4 regions of the Viridibacillus sp. FSL R5-0888 genome follow, and region 3 is predicted to be linked to each of the others. Evidence: riboswitches for the same ligand, from Rfam matches in the RefSeq annotation. Region 3 holds a riboswitch; each other region holds the start of a gene.
The links. Region 3 has a riboswitch for S-adenosylmethionine ahead of MKY02_RS19905 (O-acetylhomoserine aminocarboxypropyltransferase/cysteine synthase family protein). Riboswitches for the same ligand answer to the same signal wherever they lie in the genome.

Region 1 (5,935 bases), 1.7 Mb from region 3:
TTTTTAAGAACTCACAGGATACGAGGATGACAGGTATAGGGAAGTTACTAAGAAAAATGAGCTTAGATGAACTACCACAAATTATTAATGTTTTAAAAGGTGAAATGAGTCTAGTAGGACCAAGACCTGAAGTACCTGAAATTACAGCTTATTATAATGTAGAACAGTCTAAAAGATTGTATATGAAACCAGGAATTACAGGATTGGCGCAAATAAATGGACGTTCTAATATTCCTCATGGAAGAAAAATAAATTATGACATTGATTACGTAGAGAATTGCTCTTTACTACTCGATATCAAAATATTAATTCGCACTATTCGTGTGGTTTTTAGTCGAGAAGGAGCTTATTGATATGTAATTCAAGTTATATTTCATCTATATAAATGGCCATGTATTGCGAGCAAGTCGAAAAATAATGAAGTTTGATCATCCAGTAAACTGACATGTGAAGCCAAAAATGATGGAGTAAAAAGAAATAATAGCTTATTTCACTTATACATAATAGATTCTTAGAAGGTTTTTAGTATTTGTAACTGTATTACAGGCAGTAATGTTTGACTGTTAACAGCGGCTATTAATTCCATATTAAAAACCAGATAATTGCAGCAAAGTATTTGTGTAATCATAAGCATTCGTTAATGGTGGTTTCAAGGTAAATAAATTGGCCATATGGAGAACAGTTTCATTAATCAGCGTATATTGGCTAACACAAAGATCAAAGAAAGGTGAGTTAATGAAAATTGTTCAAATAATCACGAAATTAGATACAACTGGCGGAGCTCAAACACATGTACTTGCTCTCACAAAACAACTTGCTTTAGATGGACATGAAGTAACAATACTCACTTCAAAAGGAGAACTCATTTTTAAGCCGTTAAATGAAAAGAATATAAGCATTATTCAACTTCAAAATTTAAAATGGGCTATTCACCTTGTAGCTGATATTCGTGCATTTTTTGAAATACGTTCCATATTACGTCGTATTAATCCAGATGTAGTAGCTCTTCATTCATCAAAAGCGGGTGTAGTTGGTAGGTTAGCAGCTTTTTCTTTAAATATACCAACTGTCTTTACTGCACATGGTTGGGCATTTACTGAAGGAGTAAAACCAATAAAACGTTGGATTTATCAACAAATCGAGAGGGCATTTGCGAGAAAAACGACTAGAATTATTACTGTTTCAAATTATGATTACGCACTTGCTATCAAAAAAAAAGTTGGCAAAAAAGAAAAAATGACGACGATTCATAATGGTATTCAGAATAGTAATAAACATAGCTTTCCTCAAAATAAAATATCAAAAATCGTTATGGTAGCAAGATTTGAGCAACCTAAGCGTCAAGATCTTTTGATTGAAGTTCTTTCCTCAATGAAAGAAAATGAGTGGCAGCTAGTTTTCATAGGTGATGGAAAAGAGATGGAAGCTGCAAAAACGTTAACGCTACAAAATGGTATCGACCACCGCGTTACATTTCTAGGTTCTCGTGATGATATAGAAACACAACTACAACAGGCTGACATCTTTGTCCTTTTGTCTAATTTTGAAGGACTACCTATTTCTATCTTGGAGGCAATGAGAGCTCAGTTACCAGTTATCGCTTCGAATGTAGGGGGTGTACAAGAACTCATTATCGATAATGAAACAGGGTATATAGTAAATCATGATATACAAGTTATTAGAGACAAGTTGATTCAATTACTAGAGAATAGCGACTTAAGGCTGCAACTTGGTCATGCAGGTTGCCGTTATTTTGAAGATAGATTCTCATTTCATTCTATGTATGACAAAACAGTGAGTCAGTATTTACAGGCTCAAAATGAAAAGAAACAGATAATAGATGTAACAATACTTGATCATCACTAAGTTTTTATTAGCAATTCTCTAGATTTTTAAATTTAGACAAGTTACAAACGGATTTGTATTAAAGGAGGCGATTATCCTAAAGACATCTCGTTCTAGGAGGAAGAATGTAATAAGTAATTCAAAGAAGTTAAGAAATGGAGAGAAGTATTGAACATTCTAGTAACTGGTGGAGCAGGATATATTGGCTCACATATATGTATCGAGTTAATCCAAGCTGGTCATGAAATCATTATTGTAGATAATTTTATTAATAGTAATAAAGAAGTAATCAATCGTATGCAAGCAATCACAAAGAAAAAAATAACATGTCTCTCCGTAGATATTAGTCATAAAGAAGATTTAGAAAAGGTATTTCAAAACTATTCAATCGATAGCGTCATTCATTTAGCAGGTTCCAAATCTGTTTCAGAATCCCTCCACAATCCAATTAAATACTACTTGCAGAATTTGGTAAGCACAATCCAGTTAGTCGAACTAATGAATAAGTATAAAGTACGTCAACTCGTTTTCAGTTCATCAGCAACTGTCTATGGCACCCCAGAACAATGTCCTATCCCTGAAACTGCAACCTTAAATACAACGAATCCCTATGGAACAACAAAGCTAGCTGTTGAAAAATTCTTATATGAATTTGCACAATCCAATCATTCTTTTTCCATTGTTTCATTACGATATTTTAATCCAATTGGAGCACATGAAAGTGGCATGATAGGAGAAGATCCTTTTTCCGTTCCGAATAATTTGATGCCTTATATTACGCAAGTGGCAACGGGTAAATTACCTTTTTTAAATATATATGGAAATGACTATCCAACGCTTGATGGAACCGGTATTCGTGATTATATTCACGTAGTAGACTTGGCAAAAGGTCATGTAAAAGCGTTAGAAAGTTTAAAAGGAAAGTATGGATGGAGAGTATTTAATCTAGGTACTGGTGAAGGATATAGCGTCCTACAAGTTGTAAAAACATTTGAATATGTCTCAGGTATTCCAATTAAATACCTAATAAGTGATCGACGTGAAGGTGATGTTACCATTAGCTATGCAGATGCGACAAAAGCAAAACAACAACTGAATTGGGTAGCAGAAAAAACTTTGGAAGATATGTGTCGAGATGCTTGGAGATGGCAAAGGAATAATCCAAATGGTTATAAGGTAAGGAATGTAGCAGAAAATCAGTTGTTATATATAACTGATTTGTAATTGTTGCATAAAAATGGAATATGATTTATACTGTATTAAACATACTGAATTACCCTGTTTTAAAATACTTTTCTAAAGCCCTATAGGAAAACTATGAGGGCTTATTTCCTATGGTTAAATTGACAGAAATGTTTGCTTATCTGACAATTTAATGATAGGATTAAATCAATTACATATTCTTATCAAGAGAAGCAGAGGGATAAGGCCCTGTGAAGCTTCAGCAACCTCTGATTTAATCAGAAAGGTGCTAAGTCCTACAAGACAAAAGTCTTGGAAGATAAGAAACGAGCGTGTTAAGTTAGCCCTCATTCTTATCCTTAGAATGAGGGCTTTTTATATGCGTGTACATAATAGACAAAAAGGAGAGAAATAGCTATGCCAATTAATATTCCGAAAAACCTTCCGGCAACGGAATTACTAAAAGAGGAAAAAATCTTCGTAATGGAAGAGGACCGTTCAAAAAGCCAAAATATTCGTCCTTTAAATATATTAATTTTGAATTTAATGCCAGAAAAAGAGAAAACTGAGCTTCAATTATTACGTCTACTTGGTAATACACCTCTACAAGTAAACGTAACGTTTTTAAATACTGCAACGTATGTTTCAAAAAATGTTAGTAAAACACATTTAGAATCATTTTATACGACGTTTGAACATGTTAAGCACCGACGCTTTGACGGCATGATTATAACGGGTGCACCGATTGAATTAATGGAGTTTGAAGATGTTGATTTTTGGAAAGAAATCGTCAGTATTATGGATTGGACTAAAACAAATGTCACTTCTGTGTTACATATCTGTTGGGGTGCACAAGCAGCACTTTATCATCATTATGGTATTGGGAAATTCCCACTTGCGAAGAAATGCTCAGGAATTTATGATCATACAATCACAGATCCAACTGTAAAGCTTGTTCGAGGTTTTAATGATATATTCACTGCACCACACTCACGGAATACATCTGTATCTATTGAAGAAGTTGAAGCTCATCCAAAGCTCAAACTACTTTCAGCCTCTGATGATGCTGGAGTATTTATTGTCATGTCAGAAGATGAAAAGCACATCATGATAACTGGGCATTTAGAATACGATGCTCATACTTTGGCAGACGAATATTCACGTGACGTTGCAAAAGGGTTGAATATAGAAGTTCCTCAAAATTATTTTCCAAATGATGATCCAGCAAAACAGCCATATAATACTTGGCGTTCACATACGCATTTATTGTTCTCTAACTGGCTGAACTACTATGTGTACCAAGAAACACCATTTGAGTGGGAATAATATAAATAAATGCTCTATTCTATTAGTAAAATAGCATAGGGCATTTTCTTTTTTTGTAGATACTCTTTATAAGTAAAGACCATTTTCTATTAAAATCTAAAGGTGAGCACCAACAAAGCATACTTTATGCTATTATAAATATAGTTTATCTCGAAGGGAAGACAATTAATGAACTCACCTTTTACATTTATTCATACAGAACCAAAAAATATGGATCCATCTAAAAAATACCCAGCCATTTTCTTATTACATGGAATGGGGAGTAATGAGCAAGATTTACCTGGATTAGTAGCTGAATTTAAAGATAGTTGTCATATTTTTAGTTTGCGTGGTCCTATTACACATAAACCTGGTTATGCCTTCTTTACAATTCAAGATATAGGGGAACCAGATCGTCCAGTTTTTGATAAAGTAGTTCATTTTATCCGAGAATTTATAGATGAAGCTTCTTTCGTTTATAATATTGATGTAGAGAAAGTTGTATTAATGGGCTTCAGCCAAGGAGCTATTTTAGCACAGTCACTAGCATTTGTTTTAGGCGATAAGTTGACAGCAGTTGTCGCTTTAAGTGGTTATATTCCTGATTTTGTGAAAAACGAATATCATAAACAATCAGTGGAACATATGCCAATTTTCATCTCTCATGGTGAATATGATTATGTTCTACCGCATCAATGGGGTCTTGAAAGTAAGGACTTCTTTGAGTCATTAGGTGCAGCTGTCACGTTTAAGAGCTATCCAGACGGACATGGTGTTACACCAGCTAATCACTTAGACTTAGTCACTTTCTTAAAAGAACAAATTTCTTAACTATATTTTAAATGCTACGAGAAAAATTATGTACTGACATAGAAAAATGAGACAAATAAAAACACCTTTCGTTGAAAAATTGGGTATCCTACTTCTAAAAATCAACGTGGAGGTGTTTTTTCTATGGGGACAAGAACCAGTTATCTAGAATAAATGAAAATGAAGGCAATTAAGATGAAATTAGCTGAGATTCCTGTAAAGCATGTATTTGAAGAAACAGCCAGCTGCCATTACAATCTCATCAACTGACTGTTTGCTTTTGATAAAAAGATGAAAAGTTTATAATCCTGCCTTTAATTCAGAGTCCAATAGAAGATCTAGGTCCTTGAACCGTCAAATTGAAAAGTATTAATGATATTTCATAGGGTGTTTGTTTCATATCACTATCTAACCATTGTTGAATAACTCCTAAATGAGCAGAAGTTGGACCAAGAATGACATTCATGAAGTCGGAATTTTCTTTTATATATTCAGATAATTCTATTAAAAAAGGTGCTGGCTGATTTTTAGTATAAAAAAAAGCGGATACTAAATAGAAAAAACCACTTTAGAACAAGCAAAAAATTAAATAGAAGAAAAATAAACAAAGCCATGGTAAAAAGTCGCTCGTGGCTTTGTTTATTTCTATATTAATTGTAAATAGTAATAACTTTAATATTATCGTATGAATAAATATTGATTAAATATAAACCTCGGTAGTCTATATAGATAAGATCAAAATCCAGCGTCTAAGAGAAAATAAAAACCAAACTAGAAAAATACTAGTATGGTT
Region 2 (5,935 bases), 1.8 Mb from region 3:
GAAGAATTTAAACATGTGAAATTTAAACCTTTAGGAGATTCAGCAGTGATGGTTCAAATCGGAAATACGATTGATCCATCGAACTGTACTATCTTACAAAATTTAGCATCATTGCTTGAGGAACAGCCATTTGAAGGTTTTATTGAAGCTGTTCCAGCATATACAAATATTACAATCTACTACAATCCTTACACTCTTTTTAAGGTTAATGGAAATGTAACATCATATAGCTTTGTATGTCAGTATGTGCAACAACTGATCACTCAAATGACAACAGTTAAACAACACACGCAAAGAGTAGTTGACATTCCCGTTGTCTATGGTGGTGAATACGGCCCAGATTTAGAATATGTAGCCAAAATCAATGGCTTAACGACTGATGAAGTCATTCAATTACATAGTGCGAATGAGTGTCTTGTTTATATGCTTGGTTTTGCACCTGGCTTTGCTTTTATGGGAGGCATGAATGAAGCTATAGCAACACCTCGAAAAGAAACACCTAGACTTGCCATTCCCGCACTTTCGGTTGGGATTGCAGGTAAACAAACGGGAATTTATCCATTTGAAACACCTGGTGGCTGGCAAATTATCGGTCGTACACCACTCGATTTATTTTTACCAAATGAAACACCTCCTTCTCTTTTACAAGCAGGTGATTGTATTCGCTTTAAACCAATATCAGAAAAAGAATACAAACAATTGAAGGAGACAAGATCATGACAGTTACAATCGTTAAACCTGGTTTATTAACTACCATCCAAGATTTAGGGAGATTCGGGTCACAAAAATATGGAGTCATCGTTAGTGGAGCTATGGATGCTTATTCATTAAGAATTGCGAATATTCTTGTAGGTAACCTAGAAAGTGAAGCCGTAATTGAGGTTTCATTATTTGGGACTGTATTACAATTTAATGATGACCACCTAATTGCACTTACAGGTGGAGATTTAACTGCAACGATTAATAACGAACCAACACCACTTTGGCGTCCATTTATTGTGAAAAAAGGAGACGTATTAAAGTTTAAAAGAGCCCACAAAGGTTGTCGTGCTTATGTAAGCTTTGCTGGCGGTATTCAAGTTCCTACTGTAATGAATAGTAAAAGTACATATTTAAAGGCGGGCATGGGCGGATTTGAAGGCAGAGCATTACAAAAGCAGGATGAAGTAATAATCGGACCTTATACTAAAAAAAATAAAGAAATACATCAATATGCAATACAACTAGTAGGTCCTGCTTCGTGGTCTGTAAATTACAACGAATTAATCTCATTAAATCAACAACAAACAATACGAGTGATGCCTAGTACTGAGTGGGATAGTTTTACCACCGAAAGTCAGCAGTGCTTAACAAACAACTCCTACACGCTTTCTACAGAGGCTGATCGTATGGGGTACCGCTTTGAGGGACCAGCATTATCTTTGACAGAGAAATTCGAATTATTATCAGAGGCTGTTACGTTTGGTACCGTTCAAATCCCACCTAGTGGTAAACCGATTATTTTAATGGCTGATCGCCAAACAACTGGTGGTTACCCGAAAATGGTTCAAGTCATTACTGCTGATTTAGCTAGCCTTGCACAGTTACAAACAGGTGCTAAAATTCATTTCGAACTAGTAACATTAGAAGAAGCTCAACAAGCATTAATAGCAAATGAGCAAAAAATAAAAACCATTGCTGCTGCTATTCGCTGTTCTGCAAAGCTTTCTTAATATTAAAAAGAGTGCCTTGTATTGTCCAACTAAAATATAGAAGAACAAAAAGAAAAAGCATGTTTTGAATGAAGATTATTCAAAACATGCTCTTATTGTTTTTTATTTAATCTTTTTGTTAATAGAATGATTAATCAATATACTTATAACTCTAATGTCATAAATACACTATTCGGATCCTCAATGTAATTAGAAAATGGCCTACAATATTGAAACCCATTTTTCAAATACAGCTTCTTTGCGGGTTCAAAAGCCTCCATTGAACCTGTTTCTAAACTTAAACGCTTATAATTGCGGTGCCTAGCCTCTTCAATAATATGCTCAAGCATACGCCCTGCAACGCCTCTCCGTAAGTATAATGAAGAAGTACGCATGGATTTTATTTCACCATGGTGTGCATCCAGTTCTTTTAGTGCTCCGCAACCAATTAATGCACCGCCTTCCCATGCACTCCAGAAAGTAATTTCTGTTTTTTTCAATTCCTCGATAGTTAACGCATGTATACTTTCTGGTGGAGAATTTAGTGCCATACCTTGAAGATGCTCCTCCAACAACGCTTTAACTTCATCTCTTGATAAATCATCAATTTTAATATCCAAAGAGTTCACCTTCAGTTTCAATTATTCATTTGCTAGTATTTTTTAGATGAATATTTAAGGCAGAATAGCAAATGATCGAACTGGGAAGCCAGAAGCCTTCTCAGGTTTAGGAACGATGTTAAAGATGACAGCCCCTTTTGCAGGTAGCTGGTCTAGATTAGTAAGCAACTCTACTTGATATGTATCTTGTTCCAATACATATAGTTCACCTAGTAATGCATTGTTTTGACGGTATAAAATGCTAGAATCCGTATCAAAAGTTTCATGCCCTACTGCTTTGATATGACGCTCTTCAAACAAGAACTTAAGTGCATCTACTGACCATCCTGGTGCATGTGGATTTCCATCTGCATCAAAGTTATTAAATGCTTCAACATCAGGCCAACGTTTGCTCCAATCCGTACGAAGAGCAACAAATGTACCTGCCTCAATTTCTCCGTGTTCGGCCTCAAATTTCAAAATATCTTCAACTGCAATGGTGAAATCATGATTTTCTGCTGCATCTTTAGAATGATCTATTACAACAAGTGGCAATGCAAGCTCTTTTAAATCTAATTCTTCTAAATAACGAGCATCACGAACAAAGTGAATAGGTGCATCTAAATGTGTTCCATACTGTCCAGCAAATGCAAAATTCTGAGCAAAAAAGCCATCATCATGTGAAAATAGAGTTGTTTTTTCTAACCCTTTAAATGCGTTGAAACGTGGTGTTTCTGCTCCAAAAGTATGTGTTAAATCAATCCATTTCTTTTCCTTTAACGTTTGTAGTGCATTGATTAATTCTGTTGACATATCCATCACCTCATCATTTTTTTAAAACAAAAAAACCTCTCCTTGATAAGAAGAGGTTGGCGATACGTCCATGCGCTCTTCTTATCTTCAAGCATACGCTTCTGGAATTAGCACGGTACATCGTCCGTTGCTGAGATTTCATAGGGCCAGTCCCTCCACCTCTCTGGATAAGAAAAAAGTTATTTTGTTGATTCTTAATTTACAACTTTAGAAATCTATTGTCAATGAAAATTTTAGAAAATTCTTTATAATATATGACTCTTATAATCAATTATGATAACTTTTTCTTCTAAATTAAAGGCATCAGATACGATTCTAGCCTCGTTTGATACCAAATACTATCCATCTAGCATCTATATCTTCATTCACATATTCTTTATTGTTGTATTCTATATTACTTAATGAACGAACTATCTTTACATCGGAGTTAATGAATTCCTCTTGCAAATCTTCATGGTTGTTTGTAATCAAGTATGCATGGGTCCATAACCAATCTCCAATCTTTTGTCTAACCAGGTTGACAATTTTAATCCAACAATCCCTCTTCTGAATAGCATAAAAACTCATTTGCAATTTTTTATTGCAAATGAGTTTTCTTCATTGCGTGACAGCTAATCTTTACTTAAATATCACATTTTTTATATTTAATTTAATTATTTTGCTCAAGGAATTGATATATCCCCATCATCTCTCGCTTATTCAACTCACGAATACGATTGAAAATTGGAATATGAGCTACAGCCTCAAGATTTGGACTTTCAGCAACAACATCACTTACTTTGCCAGTTAACCATGTTTGCACGTCTATGCCATCTACGATTTCCTTACGCCCTTCATCATTGATGCCACTTTCATAACAACTAACACATGGTACTGATAATTTATACACACCATCATGTAGTCCATCTTCAGAAATTACTTTCTTCCCTTTACAGAAAGGACATTGATGACTTTTTTTAATCTTATTAATTTGAGTGACAATTTTTTTGTAACCAAACGCTTCATAGACATAGGTAAGCTTTTTATATTTACCATTGGTGAAATACTTATCAATGATCGTTTCTCTCGTTTCGGTAATATTTTCAAAATCACAGATGGTGATCCGATTATTCATGCTGATGGATTCGATATTGCCGCTAATACTGCCCCAAAAAGGTAGTACATTTTGTAAAACCATTTCATAATGGGCAAAGCTTCCCTGCTCCAGTTCAAACATTTTCAAAGCAACCTGTGTTCCCCTAGGTAATAAGGAGACATCTTCAGTCAAAGTCATATCACCACCGACGATAGCTTTTAGTTTTTCTAGTATCTGTAACTTACCAACTGTTTTCAACACTTGATCAATAGGCTGCTGAATAATCTTTCGAATATCCGTGTCGTCAAATTTTAGCTTTTTATGATGGTTTAGCACGGTTCCTTCACAGATTGGACAGGTAATCAACTCTTTAGATGCTTTTATTTGCTCTTTAATAATCGATTTAGATACAAATATATAGCGGCCAATGATTAAATTAAAGCCTTCCCAAATCCTCGAAGCTTTGCCTGCTTTATCATAGAATGACCTTTCCCAATACCCATATAAAAAGGTGTGTTTTTCTGCTTCCGTCATGTCATTAAAACTTTTACTTAAATCCTGACCGAGCTCATTCTTAATCTCATCAAAGAGGAATTGCAATTTTGGATATTGATAGAATTTTAAAACCTTCATCACTTCTGGATGGAATAGGCCATCCCAGAATGGCACGGTTTTGTCCTGAATAACAATATCTATATCAAATTTTTCACTTACTTGGCGCCCAGAGCAGGATGGACAATGGTTTTCTTGATTATAGAAATCAAAGCTATTCGTATTTTTATTGGTCGGATGAGCTGCCACAATATGGTTGATCAAGCCTCCCATTTCATAAAGAAAACTATATTGACTATACAAATGCCGCTCTAAATCAATAGCGATGACGGGTGCAATTGTTTCCGATTCGTATTCACCATAAATCAAACGTGCAATTGATGATAAGCTTTTTAGGATGCCACCCTTATAGACGTTTTCTGCATTTTTAAAATAGGCAATATGATTTTCTTTTAAGTAGTTAACCCCATTTTGTTGATTGAGTGTTGAAGAGATTCGTAATGGAACAACTCTGTCTTCACTGTTTTTTTGACGATAATAGTCTTCATGTCTGACAACATCTAGATGCTCTACAGGTGCAAGCTGTCTTTTACCAAAATCAACGATAAAATCAGAGTTTTCTAGCATATACGCATTATGTTCAATCATTATTATTGAGACAGTTTCATCTTGCAAAATGCTTCTCAGACTATCGATGAATTGATTTAAAATATTTTGTGATAAACCTTTTGAAGGCTCGTCAAAAATAAAAAGCGTATGTGGGTTTCTAGAGTTGGCAAACAGCTCCGAAACTAAATGGACACATTGAAATTCACCAGTCGATAAGGACTGTGTTTTTCTTTCCAACGTCAAATAACCAAGTCCAAGTTTGATCAATAAACTCAAGCGTTTATGAGCGATATCTCCTTCTGGGAGTTCATCAATAATATCTTCAATCGAGCGCTGAAAAATATCATTAATATCTTCACTATATTTTGTGAGTTTCCTTTTTATATCAAGAAACGTCGCAACTGTTGACCTACTCGTAATCGATTGGTTTCGTTCTTGCCCGACCATGACAATTTTATCTTTTGGATATCGCTTCAGAAAGTCTTTGGCCATACATTCATTAACAAGTGTCGATTTACCACATCCTGATTCACCCGTAAACGTTACAAGTCTATTTTGAGGAATCTGAATTTCTGCCATTTGAATATTACGACAGT
Region 3 (5,935 bases):
CATGTGCGCGTCGGCTTATTTTTGAAATAAAGCCAATCAATTAAACCTGCAAATACTGGCGAACTTCCAATCGTTACGACAGTTCCAATGGCTACACCTGTCAAACGTACCGATGAAAAAAATAGCGGTTGAAATAGAGCCATCGATAGTGCTGCAAAAAAAGTATACTTCCAAGCCCAATGACGAAATTTTATCTTTCTCATTAAAGTAGCTATGATCAGTAAAGTGCCGCCACCAACTGCTGATCGCATCATAGCAACAGTAAGAGGATTAATACCATCTGTTAAAAATGTCTGTGTAGTACCAACTGTCCCCCATAAAACAGCTGCCAATAATACAAAAGCATAGGGTAATATACTCACTTAACTGCTCACTCCTTATGTATCTTTTCATAAATATACCATAAATTCTGAAAGTTGAGGCAGACGGTTTCTTCTATTATAATGAAGGCAAAAGGAGGCATTGATCTATGTACAAAACTGTTACAGATACAGCGAAAGATATCTCAATGCCAGAGCAACAAGTGATGCGTTACATCCTAGAAGGTCGCATTCATGCGGTTCACGATGGCGAACAATTTTTAATCAGCAGTGACCAATTTGAGCGTTTCCATGAACAACTTGAACGTATCAAAGAAGAAATTGAGATTTGGAAGAACACGCCGATTCCAGAAGACATTGATATTAAAGATGAGGACTAAAAGACAGCCAAGAGCTGTCTTTTTGTTTTGCATTATATTGAAAGAAAATTAAAACACCAATGGCTTTTACAATAGCCACTGGTGTTTGCGATATGTAGAAGCTAGCAACTGATTGCAGCTCCAATTTATATTTAGATTGTAACAGGTGCTGTTTGTTTAGCTAACATGTCTGCGTAATCTTCAACCATCACACTTGCAGTTGGGAACATTCCTGCTCCTGGCCCTACAAGAGTTAGGGTCCCAATGTAGTTTGTATCAAGAGCAACAGCATTATTAACACCCTCGATTGAGTAAAGTGGATGTTCTGGACCAACTAGTTCAGGTCCTACTTTAGCAATTAACTCTCCGTTTTCACCTAACTGTACATCTGCTACATGACGGTAACGTAAACCTTTAGCAGAAGCTTCATCTACTTGCTCAGATGTGATTTCTGTAATACCAATTACATCAACATCTTCCCACCTTGGCTGTTTACCAAATGCTAACGCACTAAGAATCATAAGTTTTCGGAATGCATCTTGACCAGAAATATCGTTATAAGGATCCGCTTCAGCGTAACCTAGGCTTTGTGCATCTTTTAATACATCATCGAACGCTAATCCTTCACTACGCATTTGAGTTAAGATGTAGTTTGATGTACCATTCAAGATTCCTTGAATATGGTGTACATCATTTACACGTAAGATATTTTGCATCGTTTTAATAACAGGAACGCCACCAGCAGTTGTTGCTTCGTAGCCCACTTGTACGCCATATTGCTTCGCTTTTTCTTGCAAAGCTAAACCATGTTTAGAGAACATTACTTTGTTAGCAGTAATTACGTTACAACCATTTTCGATTGCAAGTGCTGAATATTTAAATGCTGGTTCTTCCCCAACTATTGCTTCAAATACAACTTGTAAATCTGGAATAGCTAAAATATCTTCAAAGTTATCTGTTATTAAATCTTGTGGTGCATTTGAACGTGGTTTAGTTACGTCACGTACTAAAATTTTAGCGATTTCAATATCTACTCCTAATGTCTCTTTAAACTGTTCACGCTTTTCATTAATGATATGATAAATACCTTGCCCTACAGTACCAAATCCTAGAATCGCTACTTTTACTGCCGCCATACGATCGCCTCCAAAAATAAAATTGCAATCTTACATTCAATCTCCAAATTGTGTTCAAACTCCATCTAGTATTGATGACTTCAAAGCCAGATGTTAAACATCATTTTGTAGTTCCAATTCTGTTTGTTTTCTAGCACAACACCATATGATATTGACTTCTAAATAATTCAGAGAAAAGATATTTACTAATTATGTTGCTGTACAACTGTATTTAACCCCTTTACAGCGTATATCCCCCATAATCCCCTTACGAATAGTTTTTCAAATAGCGTTTAGCAATTTTATCAATTACTAATACACTGTACTTCAATTTTTTTACTTATTGATGATTCTAGACTATAAATGAACAGATTACAAGAAAAATCTTTCCGGAAAGGACAATTGTTTTTCTCAGAAGGTCACACAAGCCAAGAATAACAACACTTTAACTGTATTTTGGAATTTCAGATTAAATGTTACTAGTTTAAAAATAACGATTTGAAAAGAAAAAAGGACGACATAATGCCCCTCGTCATCCCTTGAATTAGCCTTTTCTTCATTAATAAATACTTACTTTGTAACAACAGCTTCTGTTACTTTTGCGAAGGCGTTATCTAGTGCTTCTATAATATCCTCAATTGCTTCTAAACCAATTGATAATCGTACAAGCTCTTCAGAAACACCCGCTAATACTAATTCTACTGCACTTAACTGTTGGTGTGTTGTAGATGCTGGATGGATAATTAATGAACGCGCATCACCTACATTTGCTACATGCGAGAATAACTCAATGTTATCAATTAACTGGCGACCAGCTTCACGGCCACCTTTAATACCGAATGTTAATACTGATCCGAACCCATTTTTTAAATACTTTTTCGCATTTTCGTGAGTTGCACTGTCTTCAAATCCATTGAAACTAACCCACTCAACATTTTCATGACCACGCAAGTATTCAGCTACTTTTTTAGCATTCTCATTATGTCGTGGTACACGTAAATGTAATGTTTCAAGACCTTGAATTAACTGGAATGCATTGTCAGGACTTAATGTTGGACCAAAATCACGTAGCAATTGAACGCGTAATCGAGTTGCGAATGCAGCACTTGCAGCATCAACACCGTAGCGAATACCATGGTAAGATGCATCTGGTTCTGTATAGTCAGGGAATTTCCCTTGCGTCCAATCAAATTTACCAGCATCGACAGCGACACCACCGATTACTGTACCGTGGCCACCAATCCATTTTGTTGCAGAGTGCACTACAATATCAGCACCGAACTCTATTGGATTTGAACCATATGGTGATGGGAATGTATTATCAACAATTAGTGGAATCTCATTTTCATGTGCGATATTTGCCAAAGCTTCAATATCCACTACAGTTAAACTTGGATTACCTATTGTTTCCACATAAATCGCTTTTGTATTTTCTTGAATCGCTGTACGGAAGTTTTCTGGATCTCTTTCATCTACAAATGAGGCTGTAATACCATAGCGTGGTAAAGTATTGGCTAACAAATTATATGTACCGCCATATAAACTACCTGAAGCAACAATATGATCGCCTGCGCGTGCAATATTTAAAATTGAAAATGAAATAGCAGCCATTCCTGAAGATAGTGCTACTGCCGCTGTTCCACCTTCTAATAGTGCAACACGTTTTTCAAATACATCGACAGTTGGGTTCATAATACGAGAATAAATATTACCGGGTTCTTCAAGTGCAAATAGTTTTTGAGCATGCTCCGTACTATTAAAAGCATAAGCAGTTGTACGATAAATTGGTACAGCACGAGCACCTGTTGTTGGATCTGCTACTTGGCCACCGTGTAATAATAAAGTTTCTGGACGTAAATTTGTCATCATTCATTCCTCCTAAATGTATTTTTGAGATGGCAAATCGGAGGTGTGAGGAGGATTTTTTGGAAAAATAAAAACCCTCTTCGCTAAGAAGAGGGTTGCATAAGCAATTTTTCCTCCCCTTATCTGTCAGATCCGATTAAAAATCTGTAGGAATTAGCACCATTGTGAGTTCGTCACTCACCGGTTGCTGGGCATCGCAGGGCCTATCCCTCCGCCGCTCTTGATAAGAGTATTTGATTCAGTTCCATCTTGTTGACAAGTATAGAAGATAAATCAAACTAATGTCAATACTTTTATTTGTTTTTTCTGAACATTAAATTTAATAGATACAATTTTTAGATAGATGAATTTAATTTAAGTAGACTTTAAAATATGTTAGCCTAAAGATAGACAGTAAATATATATTATTTGGCAAAGGGGTTTCGGATAATGACAAGAGAATTACTACGTAGTCACGCTTCTGTGCGTAAATATACAGGAGAACTTATTTCTAAAGAAGTAGTTGTCGATTTAATTGAAACAGCACAAATGGCAGCGAGCTCTCATTTTGTACAAGCATATAGTGTCATTTGGGTTACAGATGAAGATAAAAAGAAAAAACTTGGAGAACTTTCGAATAATGAATTCCAATTTGGAACAGCGGGTGCTTCGTTTTTATTTTGTGTAGATTTTAAACGACTGCAAGTTGCGGGCCAAAAAAATGGTGTAGAAATTATTGCTGATTCTGCAGAGAACGTACTTGTAGGTGTAGCAGATGTTGCTCTTTTCGCTCAAAACTTCGTTATTGCAGCTGAAGACCAAGGTTACGGTATCTGTTATATTGGTGGAGCGCGTAATAATCCAAAAGAAATTAGTGAATTATTTGGTCTTCCTGAATATGTATTCCCGTTATTTGCTATGACGATTGGTGTACCTACAAAGCGTAATGAAACAAAACCTCGATTACCAGTTCAAGCTATACTACATGAAAACAATTATGATGTAGATCGATATGATACATTGTTAGATGAGTATGATGCAACAATGGAAGACTACTATGCAAGCCGCGGGTCTAATCGTAAAATGGCCAATTGGACAAAACAAATGGCGGATTTCTTAATAGAACAGCGTCGACCACATATCAATGAATTTTTAGCACAGAAAGGCTTCACTTGGAAGTAATAAAGAAAACTCTAAAATTAGGGATACCTAGTTTTAGAGTTTTTTTGCATGAGTTCAACCTATTATAAGTTGTTTTACTACGCCTCTTCTCCTTCACTTTGATAAATTACTATTCATAATCCCATTAAAAAACCTGCCACTATTTAGTGACAGGTAGGCATTTCATTTTATTCTTTGACTAAACCTTCGATTACTAGCTCTTTTACAGGTAGGAAAACTTCGCCTGAGTTGATATATTTCACTTCGACTGTGTCACCTTCTTGTAGATAAATAGCTAATGGTACAACTTCTGAGCTCACGCTATAGTTGTCTTTGTTATCTAACATAAACGATACTGTTGTGAAGTCGCCACTTTTCTCTTTATAAACGCGGACAATTTTCCCTTTAATGGTTGCTTGCTCTTGTTTAGAGCTACCATTTACAGAACTGCCTCCACGACTTAGGATAGCTTTATATTGTCTTAATGCCTCATTTGGAGTAGCTCCTGAAACTGAAAGCTCAGGATTAGCAGCTGAGACGATGAAATAATTTTGTAAGAAACCGTTTGAATCGAGCACTGGTGTTAACCAGCTTGCTTCACCATAGAAGTTGTAGATGATTGGCATTTGACCATGCCACTTTTTCTCGATAAATTTCTTTTCGATTATTTGTAATGCTCCTTGAGAATCCATGTACGCTTCCTCTTGGTTGCCCGTGTAATACGTTGCCTCTCCAGTGCGGCCATTTGTTAATGAATAACCGAGCATTGAATCGACACCTTCTTTAGGACTTGTAAAATCTGTGAAGTAGTACATATCACCATTTTCATCAAAGATTGGGCTAACATTAGCTTCCGTTCCTTCATCCGAAGGTAATTTCACATCTTTTTTTCCAAATTTACTATTCCAGAAACCGTGAACATAGTTACCAAAATAGCTATTTTGAAGGCTAACTGCTTCCGGTGAAACTGCACCGTCGATAAATGTTGGAACATCTTTTAAAGCAAATGTCTGAGATTTACCTGTTTTTGCATCAACCATAATAATACCTTCTGCATCAAAGCCGTTACGCGCTGTGATGAATTTCCCATATGAACGAATATAATATGGTTTACCATTATCATCAACTTCAAGTT
Region 4 (5,935 bases), 3.6 Mb from region 3:
AGCAGCTAGAGGTATATCAGGAATTAGCCAATGGATAAAGTAACCACCGCCGAGCGTCGTTAGAAGGACTAATATAATGGCATTCCCAAGAATAGGTGTGCGCATTTTCCACAGTTCTTCTCTAGGGAAATTGCGTCCGTCATTATACAAAAGTGGGGCAACAAAAAGTAATAAAAACCATTCAGATTCAAGCTGAAGCGTCATTTCATTAGCGAATATAGCTAATAGAACGCCAAGTGCTATTTGGATTAGTGCTGTAGGTATAAATGGAATATAATGTCCAATTACATTTGATAATAACAGGCAAACTAATAGTAATAGGATTGTAATTAATAAATCCATAATAAACTCCCTTCAAAAAAAGTATCGATAGAAAAGTAAGTATTTATTCATTACCCTTTTTCAGAAATAAATGTACTGTATAAAGAAACTTTCAAGAATATTTATGAAAAGGCCACGTTAAATTTGACAAAGGTGTAAACGTTCGCAAATAAGTGCGTGAATTTGTGATGGATATCATGACAGTTTCGAAAATGAAAGTTTATACTAGAACTACAAACAACCAATTAAAATAAAACAGAATCCGTTGTGAGGAGTGAATATATTGAAAACAGTTGTTGTAGTTGGTGGCGGTATAACAGGTCTTACTACTATGCATTATTTACAAAAGGAAAAAGAGGACAAAGGCTTAGATATAGATTTAGTATTGATTGAAAAGAATGACTACTTAGGTGGTAAAATGCACTCAGTAGAAAAAGATGGCTTTATTTTGGAGACGGGTGCAGATTCGATTGTTGCACGTCATTCTAGTGTTATGCCATTAGTAGAAGACTTAGGGTTACAAGATGATCTTGTATATAATGGTACAGGAATTTCGTATATTTACACAAATAATACATTGCACGCGATTCCAGCAGACAGCGTTTTTGGCATTCCTACAAGTGTAGAGTCCCTTGAAAGTAGCTCATTAGTTTCAGCAGAAGGAAAAAAAGAGGCGTTAAAAGATTTAGAAATGCCTAATGAGCATTTCACAAAGAATAGCTCAATCGGTTCTTTCTTAGAGCATTTCTTAGGAAAAGAGCTTGTTGAAAAACAAATCGCTCCAGTGTTATCAGGGGTCTATTCAGGGAAGTTAGACACGCTGACAATGGCTTCAACATTACCGTATTTACTCGAGTATAAAGAGCAGTACGGAAGTATTATTAAAGGGTTTGGCGCACATAAAGAAGAATTTCAAAAAGCGGCAAATAAAAAATTCATATCCTTTAAAAATGGATTATCTTCTTTATTTACCCGTTTTGAAGAGAAGTTAGCAGACGTTACAATTCTAAAAGGCGTTTCAACAAATCATATCGAAAAAAGCGGCGACAAATATAAATTGACATTTGATAATCACGAAGCAATTGAAGCTGATTTTATCGTGTTAACAACACCACATGATGTAACTCAAAAACTATTAAAAGATCCGAATTTGGACGAGGACTTCAACGATTTTAGCAATGCCTCACTAATTACGATGTATTTAGGTTTTAATATTCCCGATAGCCAATTACCTGCAGACGGTACAGGTTTTATCGTTTCTGAAAACAGTGATGTCAAATGTAATGCTTGTACATGGACAAGTCGTAAATGGAGTCATACTTCAAAAGACGGCAAATTACTTGTGCGTTTATTTTATAAAAACTCAAACCCAGATTTTGAAGAAATGAAGCATTCAAGTAAAGAGGAATTAACTGAAATTGCTTTAGAGGATATTGCAAAAAGCTTGAATATAGAAGCAGAGCCTACTGTTGTAGAAGTGACAAAGTGGAATGATTTAATGCCAGTTTACCATCTTGGTCATGGAAAAACAGTAGAAGCTTTATCAACTAAAATGGCCACTGCATATGAAAATGTATTACTTGCAGGTTGTTCTTATTACGGTGTAGGTATTGGCCCTTGTATTAAGAACGGGAAAGAAACAGCAGAATCAATTCTAGCAAAAATACATTAAAAAACAATCAAGGTAGGTAGAAAAGAGCTAAGGGATACCAATTTCATTAGCTCTTTCTTTTTGGGGTAATTTTAATAATTTTAACGTTATGTCAAACTGCTTGAAAGTGCTAAGTGAATTGTTACTATTAAAATGAATGAGAAAAGAAGGTGGATAACATGCGGAAAAAGGGAAGTTTGATATTAGGCATTTTCTTGCTAGTAATTGGTTTAGTTTTTATTTTCTATCAGCCTATTATGGGATATTTCATTTCGAATATGTCGAAGGCAACGATTGAGCAACAAGACATAGCGTCAGCAATGAAGAATCTAGATGCGTCATTTGATTTTCAGCAAGTGGATGATTTAAATGTCAAAGATGTTGTAAAGGCACAATTCAATCAAAAAAAACTAAATGCCATTGGAGCTATTAGTGTACCTCAAGTGAATATGCGATTACCTATTTTATATGGTGTATCGAATACAAACTTAGCAATTGGTGCTGGTACGATGAAACGTGAACAAAAGATGGGAAAAGCTAATTATGCCTTAGCGGGTCATAATATGAATAATGGGAAGGCACTCTTTAGTCCTCTTACTAATGCGGAGGAAGGTATGCAAGTTTATGTAACCGACTTTAAAAAAATCTATGAATATAAAATTGATAAAATGCATATTGTACAACCGGAGCAAATTGATGTCATAAATGATTCAAATGAAAAAATGATAACGCTCGTTACATGTAATTATGATGGTTCTAAGCGACTGATTATTCAAGGTGAATTGGTTGAAATAAAAAGTTATGATAAGACATCAGCTAATAAAATTTTTGCAAATAAATAGTCATGAAGAAATGATTGTTGTTTCAACAAGTAATTGCCAAAACTCATCTTTTTTGTTTTGTAGCTAAAATATACTTATAATACAGAGTTTTGCTATAATTCTAAAAACGCTCTTGACGATATTCTTTTCTAGGGTTATGATTCTTTTAATTATTCTAACAATTAAATATATATTTCTTATCAAGAGAAGCTGAGGGACTGGCCCTTTGAAGCTTCAGCAACCAGCCATCTGGTCAGGTGCTAACTCCAGCGGATTTACAGATTGTCCGAAAAGATAAGAAGGAGCGAACATCGTAATCGTCAAGCCTTCTTATCCATAAGAAGGCTTTTTTATGTAGAAAGGAAGGGATTTTAATGGGATTACTTGAAAAATTGCAAACACAAGTGTTAACAGCTGACGGTGCGATGGGCACTTTATTATATTCTTACGGAATTGATTATTGTTATGAGGAATTAAACATTACCAAGCCTGAAGTGATTGAAAATATACACCAACAATATATAAAATCAGGCGCTGACATTATTCAGACTAATACGTATACAGCGAATGCCATTAAATTAGAACGTTATGGTTTAGAGAGCTCTGTAAAGGAGTTTAATGAATCGGCAATCGCCATTGCAAAACATGCTGCAGCACCAGGAGGCCAATTTGTCTTAGGGACAATTGGTGGTATTCGCGGTATTCGTAAAAGTGAAGCGACACTAGCTGAAATCATAGCTGCATTAGATGAGCAAGCGGGGTATCTATTAGCAGGTAATCCGGATGGTTTATTACTAGAGACGTACTATGATTTTGAGGAACTTTCATCTGTAGTGCAACATTTGAGAAAATTGACTGATGTACCAATCATCTCGCAAGTATCAATGCATGAACCAGGTATTTTACAAAATGGCTTATTATTAAATGATGCATTGCACCAATTAGAAGCTTTGGGTGCAGATATTGTTGGAGTAAATTGCCGTTTAGGCCCTCACCATACAATCCAAGCGTTTGAGGATGTAGAATTGCCATCCAAGGCATTCTTATCTGCATATCCAAATGCTAGTTTGCTAGATGTAGAAGATGGCAAAATTGTTTACGAATCAGAGGCTGATTATTTTGGCCGTGCTGGTGTTTTACTACGTGACCAAGGTGTTCGATTAATTGGAGGATGTTGTGGTACGACACCGAAGCATATAGAAGCTGTAAAAAAACGTATTGCTGACCTACCACCAATTGAAAATAAAATTGTAAAGAAGAAAAAAGTAATCGAGATTAAAGAAGCGACTCCTGATCAGCATGAGCCACTTCACGAAAAGGCGAAAAAGGAACGTACAATCATTGTAGAACTCGATACACCTCGCCACCTTGATACCACTGCCTTTATAGAGGGGGCGCAAATACTCAATGAAACAGGTGTTGATGCTGTCACTATGGCTGATAATTCATTGGCATCCCCTCGTATTAGTAACATGGCAATGGGCTCAATTTTGAAAATGCAAAATAATATTCGTTCCCTTGCTCATATTACTTGTCGTGATCGCAATCTCATCGGCTTACAATCGCATTTAATGGGTCTTGATGCATTAGGTATTAATGAGATTTTAGCAGTTACTGGAGACCCTACAAAAGTAGGTGATTTCCCAGGTGCAACTAGTGTTTATGATGTCTCAAGCCTAGAGTTACTTCAATTAATTAAACAGTTGAATGAAGGGATATCATTCTCAGGTAAACCTCTTCGTAAAAAGGCTAATTTCTCTATTGCAGCTGCATTTAATCCTAATGTACGAGTGCTTGATAGAGCCGTAAAAAGATTAGAAAAGAAAATTGAGTGTGGAGCAGATTATTTCATCACACAGCCTGTATATACGAAGGAAAAAATAATAGAGATATATGAAGCTACTAAACATTTAGAAACCCCTATTTTCATAGGAATCATGCCACTAACAGGTATCCGAAATTCAGAGTTTTTACATCATGAAGTACCAGGGATTAAGCTCTCTGATGAAGTACTTGAAAGAATGCGCGCAACGGGTAATGATAAAAATCTTGCAACTGCAGAAGGTATAGCGATTGCTAAGGAATTAATCGATACAGCCGCAGAGTTATTTAATGGTATTTATATCATTACGCCATTTACACGTTACGATATGTCAGTAGAATTGATTCATTATATTCAAGAGCTAGATCAACAGAAAGTAGGAGATCACAACTATGTTAAAACAACCAATTAAAGAACGACTCCAACAACATATTCTTATATTAGACGGTGCAATGGGGACTATGCTCCAAAATGCTAATTTAACTCCCGAGGATTTTGGTGGAGATGAATATGATGGCTGTAATGAATATTTGAATATCACACGACCTGACGTGATCGAAAATGTACACCGTGCTTATTTAGAGGCGGGTTCAGATATTATTAGTACGAATACATTTGGTGGGACTCCTGTTGTATTAAATGAATATGCATTGGGTGATCAAGCGCATGAAATTAACTTATTAGCAGTGCAAATCGCTAAAAAAGTAGCGGATGAATTGTCAACACCTGAATGGCCACGATATGTTGCTGGTGCAATGGGACCAACGACTAAAACCTTATCAGTAACTGGTGGTATTACATTTGATGAGCTATTGTATGACTTTTACGTGCAAGCTAAGGCATTAATTAACGGTGGAGCGGATTTGTTATTACTTGAAACAAGTCAAGATATGCTGAATGTTAAGGCTGGCACTTTAGGTATTAAACAAGCGTTTGAAGAGCTTGATAAAGAACTGCCTGTGATGATCTCGGGAACAATTGAACCTATGGGAACTACTCTGGCAGGGCAAAGTATTGAAGCCTTTTATATTTCAATTGAACATATTAAACCGCTATCAGTCGGGTTGAACTGTGCTACTGGACCTGAATTTATGACAGATCATTTACGCACGCTTTCAGAATTAGCAACAAGCTATGTTAGTTGTTATCCGAATGCAGGTTTACCAGATGAAGAAGGGCATTATCATGAGACTCCGGAATCATTGTCTAAAAAGCTTGAAGGTTTTGCAGATAAAGGCTGGTTGAATATTGTTGGGGGTTGTTGTGGTACCACGCCTGAGCATATTAAATCAATCCGTAAAGTAGTAGAGCATAAGCAGC

Region 1: another riboswitch for S-adenosylmethionine. It lies ahead of metA (homoserine O-acetyltransferase MetA); the one in region 3 lies ahead of MKY02_RS19905 (O-acetylhomoserine aminocarboxypropyltransferase/cysteine synthase family protein).
Region 2: another riboswitch for S-adenosylmethionine. It lies ahead of MKY02_RS11310 (cyclase family protein); the one in region 3 lies ahead of MKY02_RS19905 (O-acetylhomoserine aminocarboxypropyltransferase/cysteine synthase family protein).
Region 4: another riboswitch for S-adenosylmethionine. It lies ahead of MKY02_RS02230 (bifunctional homocysteine S-methyltransferase/methylenetetrahydrofolate reductase); the one in region 3 lies ahead of MKY02_RS19905 (O-acetylhomoserine aminocarboxypropyltransferase/cysteine synthase family protein).

The regions. Positions count from the first base shown of each region.
Region 1 covers NZ_JBBPAU010000001.1:2,325,473-2,331,407, reverse strand. The annotation lists gene MKY02_RS11570 (sugar transferase) at 1-353, shown strand, start outside; gene MKY02_RS11565 (glycosyltransferase family 4 protein) at 736-1,866, shown strand; gene galE (UDP-glucose 4-epimerase GalE) at 2,014-3,069, shown strand; SAM riboswitch class I at 3,246-3,353, shown strand; gene metA (homoserine O-acetyltransferase MetA) at 3,445-4,353, shown strand; gene MKY02_RS11550 (alpha/beta hydrolase) at 4,522-5,163, shown strand; gene MKY02_RS11545 (TetR-like C-terminal domain-containing protein) at 5,462-5,608, opposite strand.
Region 2 covers NZ_JBBPAU010000001.1:2,271,886-2,277,820, forward strand. The annotation lists gene pxpB (5-oxoprolinase subunit PxpB) at 1-720, shown strand, start outside; gene MKY02_RS11300 (5-oxoprolinase subunit C family protein) at 717-1,712, shown strand; gene MKY02_RS11305 (GNAT family N-acetyltransferase) at 1,856-2,311, opposite strand; gene MKY02_RS11310 (cyclase family protein) at 2,366-3,103, opposite strand; SAM riboswitch class I at 3,182-3,277, opposite strand; gene MKY02_RS11315 (ATP-binding cassette domain-containing protein) at 3,753-5,935, opposite strand, start outside.
Region 3 covers NZ_JBBPAU010000001.1:4,028,670-4,034,604, forward strand. The annotation lists gene MKY02_RS19890 (EamA family transporter) at 1-356, opposite strand, end outside; gene MKY02_RS19895 (hypothetical protein) at 470-700, shown strand; gene MKY02_RS19900 (homoserine dehydrogenase) at 832-1,815, opposite strand; gene MKY02_RS19905 (O-acetylhomoserine aminocarboxypropyltransferase/cysteine synthase family protein) at 2,365-3,660, opposite strand; SAM riboswitch class I at 3,777-3,890, opposite strand; gene MKY02_RS19910 (NADPH-dependent oxidoreductase) at 4,090-4,821, shown strand; gene MKY02_RS19915 (hypothetical protein) at 4,989-5,935, opposite strand, start outside.
Region 4 covers NZ_JBBPAU010000001.1:435,488-441,422, forward strand. The annotation lists gene MKY02_RS02215 (Na+/H+ antiporter) at 1-342, opposite strand, end outside; gene MKY02_RS02220 (protoporphyrinogen oxidase) at 605-1,993, shown strand; gene MKY02_RS02225 (class A sortase) at 2,152-2,814, shown strand; SAM riboswitch class I at 2,988-3,094, shown strand; gene MKY02_RS02230 (bifunctional homocysteine S-methyltransferase/methylenetetrahydrofolate reductase) at 3,168-5,027, shown strand; gene metH (methionine synthase) at 5,008-5,935, shown strand, end outside.